Regions from separate parts of the Streptomyces sp. NPDC032126 genome, predicted to be linked through region 2. Evidence: riboswitches for the same ligand, from Rfam matches in the RefSeq annotation. Region 2 holds a riboswitch; the other holds the start of a gene.
What was found. A riboswitch is a leader RNA that binds a small molecule or an ion and turns the genes downstream of it on or off. The one in region 2 is predicted to bind cyclic di-AMP.
Positions count from the first base shown of each region.

Region 1: linked by a shared signal. The riboswitch ahead of ACZ5NW_RS23895 (C40 family peptidase) and the one ahead of ACZ5NW_RS29815 (transglycosylase family protein) in region 2 are both predicted to bind cyclic di-AMP.

Region 1 is NZ_JBVIMA010000006.1:326,032-333,359, forward strand. Features, by position in the region: gene ACZ5NW_RS23885 (hypothetical protein) at 1-278, shown strand, start outside; gene ACZ5NW_RS23890 (tellurite resistance/C4-dicarboxylate transporter family protein) at 256-1,227, opposite strand; gene ACZ5NW_RS23895 (C40 family peptidase) at 1,350-2,471, opposite strand; cyclic di-AMP (ydaO/yuaA leader) riboswitch at 2,522-2,694, opposite strand; gene pcrA (DNA helicase PcrA) at 2,925-5,396, shown strand; gene ACZ5NW_RS23905 (M23 family metallopeptidase) at 5,439-7,055, opposite strand; gene ACZ5NW_RS23910 (esterase/lipase family protein) at 7,162-7,328, opposite strand, start outside.
Region 2 is NZ_JBVIMA010000009.1:88,757-96,084, forward strand. Features, by position in the region: gene ACZ5NW_RS29795 (Ppx/GppA phosphatase family protein) at 1-338, opposite strand, end outside; gene ACZ5NW_RS29800 (DUF501 domain-containing protein) at 335-934, opposite strand; gene ACZ5NW_RS29805 (FtsB family cell division protein) at 964-1,440, opposite strand; gene eno (phosphopyruvate hydratase) at 1,558-2,844, opposite strand; gene ACZ5NW_RS29815 (transglycosylase family protein) at 3,187-3,870, opposite strand; cyclic di-AMP (ydaO/yuaA leader) riboswitch at 3,875-4,042, opposite strand; gene ACZ5NW_RS29820 (LysM peptidoglycan-binding domain-containing protein) at 4,249-5,217, opposite strand; gene ACZ5NW_RS29825 (cytochrome P450 family protein) at 5,430-6,776, opposite strand; gene ACZ5NW_RS29830 (nucleoside triphosphate pyrophosphohydrolase) at 6,852-7,328, opposite strand, start outside.

The DNA.
Region 1 (7,328 bases), on a different contig from region 2:
AGATGAAGGCGATGGGGCAGGGCACCGCCCGCTTCGTGCCCGCGATGCTGCACGGCGCCGCGACGATGCTGGTCACCGGCGTGGTCCTGGTCGGCCTCAACCAGGCGGACGACCATCACGTCAACACCATCAAGATCGGCGTGAAGCTGGCGCTGCTCATCGTGATCCTCGGTCTCGTCTATGTGAAGCGGGACGACGAGAAGGTCGACAAGAGCCTGTTCGGCCTGGTCGGGCTGCTGACCACGGCGAACATCTTCATCGCGGTGCTGTGGACCTGATCTGCGCCCGCGCCGAGCCGACCGCGCCGGCGGCGACGGCCAGCCAGACCGCCACCGCGATCCACAGCAGCACCTGACCCGGCCCCCTCAGCCACGGCAGGTCTGCGGCGGTGGCGACCGACAGCGTCGCCGTCGCCGTCATGCCCATCGGGAACACCGTCGACCAGCGGCGCACGTCGTAGCGCGGCCGCGGCCACCGGGCCTCGCAGAACAGCAGTACGGCGTACCAGGCGAGGGCGAGCACCAGCAGGGCGATGGTCATCACCCGCAGGACGCCGCTGTCGTCGTCGCTCCAGAGGTAGAGGTGGTCGTCGGCGGCGAGCAGCTTGGCCCCCGCGAGCGCCGAGACGGCCAGGGCCCCGCCCGCCACCCACTGGTCCCCGGCGCCGACGGAGAGCTGCCGCGGGTCGAAGTGGGCGAGCGCGACGCCGTAGAGGACGAGGCCGAGCCAGAACACGACGAGCGACGCGTGCGCGAGCCAGGCCACCGCCTCGGCGCGCGCCAGCGTCGCGCCCAGTACGGCGAGGCCCTGCGTGGCCACACAGCCCAGGAACACCGCGCCGGACATCCGGCCCCGCCAGTGCCGTACGACGTCCACGAGCAGCACCGCCCAGAGCAGCGCCGCGATCTCCAGCATCACATCGGCGAGCGTCTGCCGCCCCGCCAGGGAGAAACGCGTCCCGAGGACGGTCGTCGCCGCCACGGCCGTGAGCGCGCCCGGCGTTCCCGCCTCGGCCTTCCACTGTTCCCGGTGCCGCACCAGCCGTACGACGAAGTCCCCGGCCAGCGCGACCCACGCGACCGACGCCAGCACCAGGGCGACGCGGGACAGCACGTCGTGATCGGTCAGGAGCAGCCCGACGGACACGATCCCGGTCGCCATGACAGCGGCCCCCGCCGCCGGCGTCCGCTGCGCCCACCAGACGCGAAGAGGTGAGGTCCCGGCCATGCGCCGATGCTAAGGACCTCGCGCCCCCGACGACCGGGGCCACGCGCACACCGCCGTGGAAATACGCGCGGGTGCAGGCGGGGGCGTGAGGTGGGGAGGGCGCGCGGGAGCGCGGATACCGCCTAGGCCGGTCTCACCACGCTGTGGATCGTCGACGCGCCGTCGTAGTAGATCGACTCCTCGCGGACGTAGGCGCCGGGCTTCGGGGCGTGGATCATCATGCCGTTGCCGATGTAGAGGCCCACGTGGCTGACGTCGTCGTAGAAGAAGACCAGGTCGCCGGGGAGGGCCTGGGAGAGGGGAACCGTGGTGCCGGCGTTGACCTGGTCGTACGTCACGCGCGGGAGGTCGACGCCGGCGGCCTTCCAGGCGGCCTGGGTGAGGCCGGAGCAGTCGTAGGAGTCGGGGCCGGTGGCGCCCCAGACGTACGGCTTGCCGATCTGCGCGCGGGCGAACGCGATCGCCTTGTCGGCCTTCGTGGCGTACGACGAGTCCGATGGGGCGGTGGACGAGCCGGGGGAGGTGGTCGATGTGCCGGACGGCGGCGCGGTGGTCTGCTGCTGCGCGGCCGCCTCCGCCGCCTGCTGCCGCGCCAGCTCCGCGGCCTTGCGGGCGGCCTCCTCCTGCTTCTGCTTCTCGATCGCCGCGAGCCGCGCCTTCTCCTCCGCCGTCAGCCGCGCCAGCAGCTCGCGCGCGTCGCTGAGCTTCTGCTGGACGGTGGCCTTGGCGGTCTTGAGGTCGTTCTGGGTGTCGGTGAGCGTCCGGAGGCTCTCGGAGGCCTCCCGGCGCTTCTGCATCGTCGCCGACTGCTCGGTGACGAAGTCGTCGACCGCGCCCTTCTGGCGGTCGGTCATCCGGCTCATCAGCTGCGTCTGGTCGAAGTAGTCCTGCGGGGTGTCCGCGAGCAGGAAGGTCGCGGTGTCGGGCGCGGCGGCACCGGTGCGGTACTGGGCGGCCGCGAAGGAACCCAGCTCCTCCCGCGCCTCGTTGAGCTTCTGGGTGCGCCGGGCGACGTCGTCCAGCAGGGTGTCGACCTGCTTGCGCTGCTTGGTCGTCTTCTCCTTGGCGGCGTTGTACTTCTCCGTGGCCGTCTCCGCCTGCCGGTAGAGATCGTCGACCTTCTTCTCGACCTCCTCCAGGCTGGGCCTGCCGTCGGCGGAGGGCGCGGCGTTCGCCGTCTGGGAGAGCAGGGCCACGGAGGTGAGCGCGGCGGTGGCGAGAGCGGGGGTGCGTATGCCGGCCATGAGCGGGCCCGCCGAACGCGGCTTGCGGTGCTGCGACGCCAAGGGAGGCGACTCCTTCCAATGTTCCGCCTACCGAGTTAGCTGTCGGGTTCGGGCGGAGGTTTGGAAGGGTTTGCCCTACGGCCTGTCCCGGGACGGGAGGCGGGCCGATTCACCCCAAGGTCGGTGGGTCCCCGGCTCCGGCTGCCGCGAGGGGGCGCGCCGGACTCGGCGGAGGCCGTGCGGCCCGGCGACGTTCGCCGGTGGGTGTCGTACGGCCCGCCCGGCACGGTAGCCAACTGGTGTGGCCCCTGTGAAGGTTGATGGGTGATATGCCCGATACATTTTCGTGACCTTGGCATGTCCGGGCCCGGGCCGGCGCGCCCCGTGGCGCGGCCATCACACAGGGTGGCGGCGGCCGGGTTTGGGGGACGGCCACCGGTTGTCAGTGGGGCCCCCTAGACTCGGAGAGCGATGAGCAGCCTCTTTGACGACAGCTTCCTGGCGGACCTCCAGGCCCCTCGCGGCCGCGAGGAGGAACCCCCGCCGCCGCCCGAGGACGATCACGCTCCGGAGCCGCTTCCGGACGATCTGTTCGGCGGGAAGTTCGACGTGCCCCCGGACCGGGACGCCTACTACCGCGACGGCGCCCCGCGCCCGGCCCTGGACGCCGCCGCCCTGGTCGAGGGGCTCAACGACAACCAGCGCGCCGCCGTCGTCCACTCCGGCACCCCGCTGCTCATCGTCGCCGGCGCCGGCTCCGGCAAGACGCGCGTGCTCACCCACCGCATCGCCCATCTGCTCGCCGCGCGCGATGTGCACCCGGGCCAGATCCTCGCGATCACCTTCACCAACAAGGCCGCCGGCGAGATGAAGGAGCGCGTCGAGCACCTCGTCGGCCCGCGCGCGAACGCGATGTGGGTCATGACGTTCCACAGCGCGTGCGTGCGCATCCTGCGCCGCGAGAGCAAGAAGCTCGGCTTCACCTCGTCCTTCTCGATCTACGACGCCGCCGACTCCAAGCGCCTGATGGCCCTGGTCTGCCGCGACCTGGACCTCGACCCCAAGCGCTTCCCGCCCAAGTCCTTCAGCGCCAAGATCAGCAATCTGAAGAACGAGCTGATCGACGAGGAGGACTTCGCCGCCCAGGCGACGGACGGCTTCGAGAAGACCCTCGCCCAGGCGTACGCGCTCTACCAGTCACGGCTGCGCGAGGCCAACGCGCTCGACTTCGACGACCTGATCATGACGACGGTCAACCTGCTGCGCGCCTTCCCGGACGTCGCCGAGCACTACCGCCGCCGCTTCCGGCACGTCCTCGTCGACGAGTACCAGGACACCAACCACGCCCAGTACGCGCTCGTGCGCGAGCTGGTCGGGACGCGCGAGCACGACGTCGACGTCCCGCCGAGCGAGTACGACATCCCGCCCGCCGAGCTGTGCGTCGTCGGCGACGCCGACCAGTCGATCTACGCCTTCCGTGGCGCGACCATCCGCAACATCCTCCAGTTCGAGGAGGACTACCCGGACGCCACGACGATCCTGCTGGAGCAGAACTACCGCTCCACGCAGACCATCCTGTCCGCCGCCAACGCGGTCATCGAGCGCAACGAGTCCCGCCGCCCCAAGAACCTGTGGACCAACGCGGGCGCGGGCGCGCGCATCACCGGCTATGTCGCCGACACCGAGCACGACGAGGCGCAGTTCGTCGCCGACGAGATAGACCGCCTGGTGGACGCGCGCGAGGCGAAGGCCGGCGATGTCGCCGTCTTCTACCGCACCAACGCCCAGTCGCGTGTCTTCGAAGAGGTCTTCATCCGCGTCGGCCTGCCGTACAAGGTCGTCGGCGGCGTCCGGTTCTACGAGCGCAAGGAGGTCCGGGACGTCCTGGCCTATCTGCGCGTCCTCGCCAACCCGGAGGACTCCGTCCCGCTGCGCCGCATCCTCAACGTGCCCAAGCGCGGCATCGGCGAGCGCGCCGAGGCGATGATCGACGCCCTCTCCCAGCGGGAGAAGATCAGCTTCCCGCAGGCGCTCAAGCGCGTCGACGAGGCGTACGGCATGGCGGCCCGCTCCACCAACGCCGTGAAGCGGTTCAACGTGCTGATGGAGGAGCTGCGGACGATCGTCGAGTCCGGCGCGGGACCGGCCACGGTCCTCGAAGCCGTCCTCGAACGCACCGGATATCTCGCCGAGTTGCAGGCCTCCACCGACCCGCAGGACGAGACCCGCATCGAGAACCTCCAGGAACTCGCCGCCGTGGCCCTGGAGTTCGAGCAGGAGTCCGAGGGCACCCCCGGCGGGCTCGCGGACTTCCTGGAGCGGGTCGCGCTGGTGGCCGACTCCGACCAGATCCCCGACGAGGACGAGGACGGCTCCGGCGTCATCACCCTGATGACCCTGCACACCGCCAAGGGCCTGGAGTTCCCGGTGGTCTTCCTCACCGGCATGGAGGACGGCGTCTTCCCGCACATGCGCGCCCTCGGCCAGACCAAGGAGCTGGAGGAGGAGCGCCGCCTGGCCTACGTCGGCATCACGCGCGCGCGTGAGCGGCTGTATCTGACCCGCTCGTCGATGCGCAGCGCCTGGGGGCAGCCGTCGTACAACCCGCCCTCCCGCTTCCTGGAGGAGATCCCGGCGACGCACGTGGACTGGAAGCGCACCGGTGCCACCCTCGCGCCCCCGAGCTCGGGCGTGGCGGCCTCGCTGTCGTCGACCCGCTCCCGTTCCTCCGCCTCGGGCGCGTCCGGCTTCGCCACCCGCCGGACGGACGAGAAGCCGGTGGTGTCCCTGGCCGTCGGCGACCGCGTCACCCACGACCAGTTCGGCCTCGGCACGGTCGTCGCGGTGAAGGGCACGGGCGCGAACGCGGAGGCGACGATCGACTTCGGCGACACCAAGCCCAAGCGGCTGCTGCTGCGGTACGCGCCGGTGGAGAAGCTGTAGCGGTACGAGCGGAGCCCCCGCTGAACAGCGGGGGCTCACCGTCTACGTCGGGTCCAGACCGTGGCTGCGCAGCCACGGCAGCGGGTCTATCGGCGAGCCGCCGGCCGGCCGGACCTCGAAGTGCAGATGCGGGCCGGTGGAGTTGCCCGAGTTGCCGGAGTACGCGATCGGGTCGCCGGCCTTCACCTTGGTACCGGAGGCGACGCGGTAGCTGGAGAGGTGGCAGTACCAGGTCTCCGTGCCGTCCTTCGCCGTCACGATCATCATGTTGCCGTAGGCGCTGTTCCACTGCGTCCGCACGGTGCCGTCGACCGCCGACATCACCGTGGTGCCGTAGGAGACGGGGAAGTCGATCCCGGTGTGCAGGGACATCCAGTTGACGCCGGACTGGCCGTAGTAGGCGCTGAGGCCGCGCTGGGCGACCGGCAGGGCGTACTTGGGGCGCAGCCGCTCCTTGCGGGCCGCTTCCGCCGCCGCCTTCTTCTTCTCGGCCTCCTGCTGGGCCTTGAGGTCGATGCGCTCCTGCGTGCGGCTGGCCCGGTCGGCGAAGTCGTCGGCCTCCGCGCTCAGGTTCTCCAGCTGGCTGTCCAGCTTGTTGTTGGCGGCGGACGGCTTCACCGACTTGGTCTCCGCGGCGGAGGCGGTGGTGTCCTTGCCGTCCTCGCCGAAGGGGACGACGGAGGCGGCGGCGATCCCGGCGACGCCCATCACACAGGCGGACGGCACGGCCACGGTCAGCAGCGCGGAACGTTTCGGGGGCGTACGGCGCCGGGAACGGCTCGCGTTGCGCGCGGCCACCCGCGTCATCGGCGCCGGGGCCGTCTCCTCCTGCTCGTCGAGCAGCGGCAGCGGCTCTACGACGGGCAGTTCGCCGGTGGCGGCCGACTCGCGCTCGCCGGACGGGGCGAGGTCATGGGCGGCGGGGTCGAAGTCGGCGCTGCCGGCATCGCCGTTCTCCTGCCCGAACGGTTCGCCATGCTGCTCGTACGACGCGTCGGCGGCCGTCGCGGGGTCGCCGTCGGTGTTCCACTGCGTGGCGTCGTAGGCGCCGGTGTCGAAGGACTGGGTGCCCCATTCCCACTGCTGGGGCTGGTCGGCGCCGCCGGCGGGCTGCTCCGGCTGGAGCCAGGCGCCGGCGTCCCACTGGCCGCTGGCGTCGGCGGGCGTCCCCTGCTGCGGGATCAGATGCTGGTAGTCGGCGGACCAGGCGGTGCTGTCGTACGCGCCCGTGTCGTAGGCGCCGTGGTGCTGGGCCGCGTACGGGTCGTAGTTCAGCGTCTGGTGACCGCCCGTCGCCCACTGTCCGGTGTCGTACGAGCCGGTCGCGTCGGCGGGGAGGCCGCCGAAGAGCGGGTCGGCCGCGAAGGTCGCGGTGGCGTGGGTCTGGCCGCCGGTGTCGAAACCGGTCGTGTCGTAGCCGGCGCCGTACGTGGTGAAGCCGTCGTACTGGGCCTCCTGGGTGCCGTACGACGCGTAGTGCGCCGAGGCGTCTTCGGAAGCCGGGGCCGGGGTGGTCATGGTCCCCGACGGGTGACGGTCGTTCACCAACTTCTCTTTCGCCTCGACAACAGGGGCTGCCAGAGCAGTGCGGCGACTGTACCCGGCAGTACGCGGGCACGACAATCTTCGGCAGGTTTCGTGCCTGCGGGAAACGGGCATTCGGCCGTGTTTCGGGGGACTGCGGGCACGACCTTGGCCCTATGTTCGAAGATTGTTCGAAGGCGAGCGAGGGTGTCGGGGGCGTCGGGCGACCGTCAGGCCGGCGTCAGGCGACCGTCAGACCGTCGGTCCGCGCGCTGCCGGGAGCGGTCGTGGTGTCGTCCTCCAGGGCCTGGCGGATGCCGGCCGCCACGGCCGGGTGCACGGGGAGCGCGAGATGGCCGATTCCCGTCACCCGTACGTTCGTCGCGCGCAGGTCGGGATGGTCGACGC
Region 2 (7,328 bases):
TGGTCGCCGCTGATGACCTCGGGCTCGACGCCCAGGATGTCCAGCACCCCGCGCACGAACTCGTCGCGGTTCTCGGCGTCCCGGGAGGCGGAGGTGGCGACGAAGCGCAGCCGCTCGGCGCCGTACTCCTTGATGACGGCCGCGTACTCACGGCAGGCGGCGAAGGTGCGCTCCAGCGCCTCGGGCGCGAGCCGGCCGGTCCGGTCGACGCCCTGTCCGAGCCGCACGATCGTCATGCGCCGGTCCAGGTCGACGAGCTCCCCGGTGGCGGGGTCCGCGTCGGCGACGAGCAGCCGGATGGAGTTGGTGCCGCAGTCGATGGCGGCGACGCGGGTCACTTCTCGTCCTCCTTCACGGACGTCACGTCCCCGTCCTTCTCGGCCTTCTCGGCCTTCTCGTCCTTCTCGGCCTTCTCGTCCTTGCCCGACGTCACACAGGTGCCCTTGGCCCACCACTCGGGGAGCATCGCGAGCGCCTCGTCGCCCAGGGGGTTCACGCCCGGCCCGGCGGCCAGCGAGTGCGCGACCAGGACGTGCAGGCACTTGACCCGGTCGGGCATGCCGCCCGCGCTCGGGAAGCCCGTCAGCTCCTCGATCTCGTCCCGCCGCCGGATGTAGTCCTCGTGCGCGGCCCGGTACCCGGCGGCCAGCTCCGGGTCGGTCTTCAGCCGCTCGGTCATCTCCTTCATCACGCCGTTCGCCTCCAGCGTGCCGATCGCGGAGTTCGCCTTGGGGCACGTCAGGTAGTACAGCGTCGGGAAGGGGGTGCCGTCCGGCAGCCGCGGCGCGGTCTCGACGACGTCCGGCTGCCCGCAGGGGCACCGGTGGGCGATGGCGCGCAGCCCGCGCGGCGGCCGCCCGAGCTGCTGCTTGAACGCCTCCACGTCGGCGTCGGTGGGCTCGGTGCGGGGCGTGGTCGGCGGGGGCGTTTCCATCGTTCCTGAGGGTGTCTTTCTGCTATCGGTCATCGGTCGGAGGCGTCGGACTGGTCGACCCCGTCCCAGACGTTGGAGTACCAGGGGCGGTCGGCCGCCCCCAGGTCGGCGCGGGCCTGCTTCGCCGCCTCGGGGTCGATGACGACGTAACCCGTCTCGCCCGGCAGCACATAGTGCAGCCGCAACCGGATCTGCTGCTCGGCGTAGGCGTCGTCCTGCCAGCGCGCCTTGAGGTCGCGCAGGTCCTCCACCCGCTGCCGCGCCTGCTCCCGCTCCCGTTGCAGATCGGCGATCTCGGCGCGCTGGGAGACGTACTGGCGCATCGGGTAGGCCAGGGCGACGATCAGCGAGCACAGCACCAGCGCCAGCAGCGCGGCCCGGCCGGTGAGCCGGGAGCGGCGGGCCTGCCGGCGGGTCTGGGAGCGGTAGACACGGGCCGCGGTCTGCTCGCCGAGCAGCCGGATCCTGGTCGCGGTGGAGAAACGGTCCCGGTCCTTGACGGCCATCTCTCACTCCCGTTCTCACACGCGCGTACGTCCCCGCACACGGTACGGGACCGAGTACGGGGACGTACGGACGACGCCTCTTTGTGCGGCTACGGCTCAGCCCTGTACGGCTACGGCTCAGCCCTTGAAGCGCGGGAACGCGCTGCGGCCGGCGTACACCGCGGCGTCGTCGAGGATCTCCTCGATGCGCAGCAGCTGGTTGTACTTGGCGACGCGCTCGGAGCGGGCCGGGGCGCCGGTCTTGATCTGGCCGCAGTTGGTGGCGACGGCCAGGTCGGCGATGGTGACGTCCTCGGTCTCGCCGGAGCGGTGCGACATCATGCACTTGAAGCCGCTGCGCTGGGCCAGCTCGACGGCGTCCAGGGTCTCGGTGAGCGAGCCGATCTGGTTCACCTTCACGAGCAGGGCGTTGGCGGTGCCCTCCTCGATGCCGCGGGCCAGGCGCTCCGGGTTGGTGACGAACAGGTCGTCGCCGACCAGCTGGACCTTGTCGCCGAGCTTGTCGGTGATGACCTTCCAGCCGGCCCAGTCGTCCTCGAACAGCGGGTCCTCGATGGAGACGAGCGGGTAGGCCGCGACGAGCTCCTCGTAGTACTCCGTCATCTCGGCGGCGGAGCGCTCCTTGCCCTCGAAGAGGTACTTGCCGTCCTTGTAGAACTCGGAGGCGGCGACGTCGAGCGCGAGGGCGATCTGCTCGCCGGGCGCGTAGCCGGCTTCCTTGATCGCTTCGAGGATGAGGTCGAGGGCCTCACGGTTGGAGCCGAGGTTCGGGGCGAAGCCGCCCTCGTCACCGAGGCCGGTGGACAGGCCGCGGCCCTTCAGCACCTTCTTGAGGGTGTGGTAGACCTCGGTGCCCCAGCGCAGCGCCTCGGAGAAGGACTCCGCGCCGATCGGGGCGATCATGAACTCCTGGATGTCCACGTTGGAGTCGGCGTGCGAGCCGCCGTTCAGGATGTTCATCATCGGCACCGGCAGCAGGTGCGCGTTCGGGCCGCCCAGGTAGCGGAAGAGCGGGAGGTCGCTGGCCTCGGAGGCGGCGTGGGCGACGGCGAGGGAGACGCCGAGGATGGCGTTGGCGCCGAGCGAGCCCTTGTTGTCGGTGGCGTCCAGGTCGAACATGGCCTGGTCGATCAGGCGCTGCTCGGTGGCGTCGTAGCCGACGAGCTCCGGGCCGATCTGCTCGATGACGGCGAGGACGGCCTTCTCGACACCCTTGCCCTGGTAGCGGTTCGGGTCACCGTCGCGGAGCTCGATGGCCTCGAAGGCACCGGTGGAGGCGCCGGACGGGACGGCGGCACGACCCGTGCTGCCGTCGTCGAGGCCGACCTCGACCTCGACCGTGGGGTTGCCTCGGGAGTCCAGGATTTCCCGGGCTACGACGACGTCGATGGACGGCACGAGCATCTCCTTCTGGGATGTGACGCTGAGAGAGTGCGGGGCCCGAGGGCCTTGCGACTAGAGCCTAACCGCCCGAGGGGCGTCGGCAGCCGACCGACCGCCCTGTGGACGCACTGACGGTACACATTGTTCCTGCCCGGAACAAAGGGGGAGTGCTCAACAGGCACACGGGAGTGGTCGACCGGCACAAAGGAAAGTGGCCACCAGGCAAAGAGAAACCCCGCCCCGGTGCGTACGGGGGGAGACGCACCGGGGCGGGGAGCCCGTGGGGACGGGGGGTCGCCCTCATGGGTCCTCACGGGGGAAGACCCGGACCTGAGGGCGGTGTGGTCCGACGGGACCCGGGGGTCACTTCAGGTGCAGCTGCTGGCCCGGGTAGATGAGGTCGGCGTCCTGGACGATGTCCTTGTTCAGCTTGAACAGGTGCTGCCAGCCACCCTTGACCTTGTGCTTCTGGGCGATGGTGCTGAGGGTGTCGCCCTTGACGACCTTGTACTCGCCGTCGCCCTTCTTGACCTTCTTGCCGGTGGGCGTGGTGACCGTCTTGCTCGACTTCGGGGTCGTGGCGGCCGGGCGCTCGGTGGAGCGGGAGGCGCTCTGCTCGGTCGAGCGGGTGGTGGTCGTGGTGTTCGACGCGGTGCCGGAGCCGCCGGTGTACGTGGCGCTCGACAGGCCCGTGCCGCAGACCGGCCAGGCACCCTTGCCCTGGGAGGCGAGGACCTTCTCGGCGATCTCGATCTGCTGCGCCTTGGTGGCCTGGTTGGCCTGCGGGGCGTACGCGGTGCCGCCGTACGCGGCCCAGGTGGAGGCCGAGAACTGCAGACCGCCGTAGTAACCGTTGCCGGTGTTGATGGACCAGTTGCCACCGGACTCGCACTGGGCGACCGCGTCCCACTCGGAGGCCGTGGCGGCGGAGGCGCTGCCGGCCGCCATCAGCGGGGCGGCGACGGCGGCGGTGGTGACGCCGGCGATGGCGATGGCGCGGGTGGCCTTGGACGGACGACGGTGCTTGCCCTTGCCGGAAAACAGCATGGATCGATCCCCTCACCGACGCCTGCGAGGTGAGCTGTCGGGTTCGGGCCGGTTGAGTTGCCCGGTCGCACACCCTGCGGTGCGCGACTTCACCCCAAGCCGGTCCAGCGTGAACTGCTGGGCCCGGCACTTACCTTGGGTCCCCCGCTCCTGCCTACGGCGCTTGACGCGACGACTGTTCCCGGGCGGCCGCTGGCAGGATTCGGCGTTGCGGCAGCCGGGGCTCGGGTTGCCGAGCGGTCACGACCGTAGACACGCGCTCCGCGGAATTTCAAAGACGATCAGGGCTTCTGAGACTCATCCCACACTTTCACCAAACCGGACATTCCGGAGTGAAGTGGGACGCTAACTCCCCTGATTCCGCGCGGTGTTTCCGCCCTATTTGCCCGCGACGGACAGGGTCTGACCGGGCATGATGGCGCTGGGGTCGGCACCGATGACGCCCTTGTTCTGCTCATAGAGGGCATTCCATCCGCCGCTGACGCCAAGGGAGTCGGCGATGGAGGCGAGCGTGTCCCCGACGCGCACCGTGTACGAGCCGGCCGCCTCCTGGGCGCGGGCGCCGGCCTCGGCGCTCTCGTCGGCACTGGCCCCGCGATGCTTGCCGGTGCCGATGGCGCCGGTGTCCACGAGGCTCCAAGAGCCCGCTTCCTGGCCCGACTTGTCCGAGTTCTCCGCTTCCGGGCTCGCTGTGGGCGAGCTGTCCGGCGCCTGCGCGCCACCCTTTCCGGTGGACGCTCCGGGCGTACCGGCGGTGCCGGTCGCGGCGGACGAAGAGGGCGAGGGGGACGCGCTGTTCGCGCCGGCGGCCGGGTCGGTGGAGGCACCGGTCGAGGAACCGGACGAGGGGGAGGAAGTGGAGGAACCGGACTTGCCGGACGAACCCTTGGACAGATCGGACAGTCCGGAGGAAATGGACGAGTCGGACGAACCATCGGCCACGCCGGTGTCCACGTCGAGCGCGCCATTGGCCTGGGTGAGCCCGGACGTCAGCCCGCAGGTGCCCCACGCGCCGATCCCCTCGGCGGCGAGGACCTTCTGCGCCACGGCGATCTGCTGGTTGCGGCTGGCCTGGTCGGCGCTCGGCGCGTAGTCGAGGCCGCCGTACCGCTCCCAGTCGTCCTGAGTGAGGCTCAGCCCGCCGTACTCGCCCTTGGCCGTATCGGTGGCGCTCCAGGAGCCGCCGGTCTCGCACTCGGCCACCTTGTCCCAGACCGTGCCCTCCGCCGCGTTCGCACCGGCGGCGCCGAGGAGCGGAATGGCGATGGCGGATCCGGTCACTCCGGCCGCGACGAGGAGCGCCGGAGCCTGACGGGGGCGACGGTGACGACCGTTCCCGGAGAGCATGCGGAAGCCTTTCTCACGACAATCCTGACCGCGCGACGGGCACGACAGGCACGATGAACCGGCGCGGCCCGCCCGTCACACTGACGAGTGAACGTAGCGGCATACGATCACTTGTCACAAGTTCATGCCGCGTAGATCACGTGAAGATCACAGAGTTGAACGCGCGTCATCTTCGCGTGGGCGGACAGGTGCTGGGTGGGGCGCATTTCCGGTCAGGTCCCCGCAGGTGTGAACTTCACGGGCAGAGTGCGCAGTCCGCGCATGATGAGCCCGCCCCGCCACCTCAACTCCTCCGGATCCGCCGCCAGTTCGAGATCGGGGAGTCGGGTGAGGAGGGTGGCCAGCGCGGTCTGGCCCTCCAGGCGGGCGAGCGGGGCGCCCAGGCAGTAGTGGATGCCGTGGCCGTACCCGAGGTGCTGGTTGTCTCGGCGGGAGAAGTCGAGGGTGTCGGGGTCGGAGAAGCGGGCCGGGTCGCGGTCGGCCGCCGCCAGGACGACGAGCACGGGATCGCCGGGGGCGATGTCCTGCCCGCCGAGGGTGATGGGCTCGGTGGCGAAACGCCAGGTGGCCAGCTCGACGGGGCCGTCGTAGCGCAGGAGTTCCTCCACTCCCGTCTCCAGGAGGGCGCTCTCCTCGCGCGCGAGGGAGGCCTGGAGCCGGGCGCGCTGCTCGGGGTGGGTGAGCAGGGCGTAGGTGCCGTTGCCGATGAGGTTGACGGTCGTCTCGAAGCCGGCGAAGAGAAGGATGAAGGCCATCGCGGCCGCCTCGTTCTCCGTGAGGTGCTCGCCGTGGTCGGAGGCGCGGATCAGGCCCGAGATGAGGTCCTCGCCGGGTGCGGGCTCGGCGGGGAGCTCCTCGCGCTTGCGGTGGATCAGGTCGGACAGATACCCCCGCATCTTCTTCACCGACCGCGCGACCCCGCCCCGGGGCCCTCCCCCGTGCCGGATCATCATCCCCGCCCAGTCCCGGAAGTCGTCCTGGTCCTCGCGGGGGACGCCGAGCAGGTCGCAGATGGCGTAGATGGGCAGCGGGAAGGCGAACTCATGGATGAGGTCGGCGCTGCCCTTCTGCGCGAACCCGTCGATGAGACGGTCGGTCAGCTCCTGCACCCGCGGGGCGAACTCGGCGACCCGGCGGGGCGTGAACGCCTTGCTCACCAGCCGCCTCAGCCGGGTGTGGTCCGGCGGATCGATGTTCAGCAGATGCGTCATCAGCTCGGCCTTGCGCTCCCCCGGGATCCCTGTCCTGCCCCTGGCGTGGGCGGGCTCGTCGTGATGCTCGGGATTCTTGGAGAGCCGCTGGTCCGCGAGGGCCTGCTTGGCGTCCGCGTACCGGGTGACCAGCCAGGCCTCCACACCACTGGGCAGAGTGGTCCGCCGCACGGGCTCGTGCTCCCGCAGCCAGGCGTAGGCGGGGTAGGGGTCGGCCGCGAACTCCCAGGTGAAGAGGTCGGGGGCGGGTGGGGTTGAGGGTGTGGGGGCGGCGGGGGTGGAGCTGGAGGCAGGGCCGCCGGGAGTGGGGGCGGGGGTGGGGGTGGGGGGCGTGGGCTGGTCGGTCACTCCTCGACGGTATCCGGGGTCCCGGCGAGGAACTTCTTCGCACCCGGGTGCCCGAGGTCGGCGGCCCGTTCCGTACTAACCCCGCGCGCCCTCGGCTGCCCGTATCGCGTCCCGGTAGGTACGGGCCGCCGCTCTCAGGGCCGCCTCCGGGTCGACGCCCTCCGACTCGGCGCGGGTCGCCAGCGCCAGCAGCTCGTAGCCGATGCCGTCCGCTGCCGGGAGCGGCACGTCCAGGCCGGCCGTGCGGACGCGGGAGGCCAGCTTCGCGGCGAGGGCCAGGCCCGGCTGGTGGAGGGGGATGCCGTCCGTCACCGACTCGCGGCGCTTCTCCACGGCCTTCGTGCGCAGCCAGTGCTCCTTGACCTCCTCGGGGGTGGTGGCCGTCGCGTCACCGAAGACGTGGGGGTGGCGGTGGATGAGCTTGGCGACGATCGTGCCGGCCACGTCGTCGATGGAGAACGGCGCGTCCTCGTCCTCCTCGGCTATGCGCGCGTGGAAGACGACCTGGAGCAGGACGTCCCCCAGTTCCTCGCGCAGCTCGTCCCGGTCCCC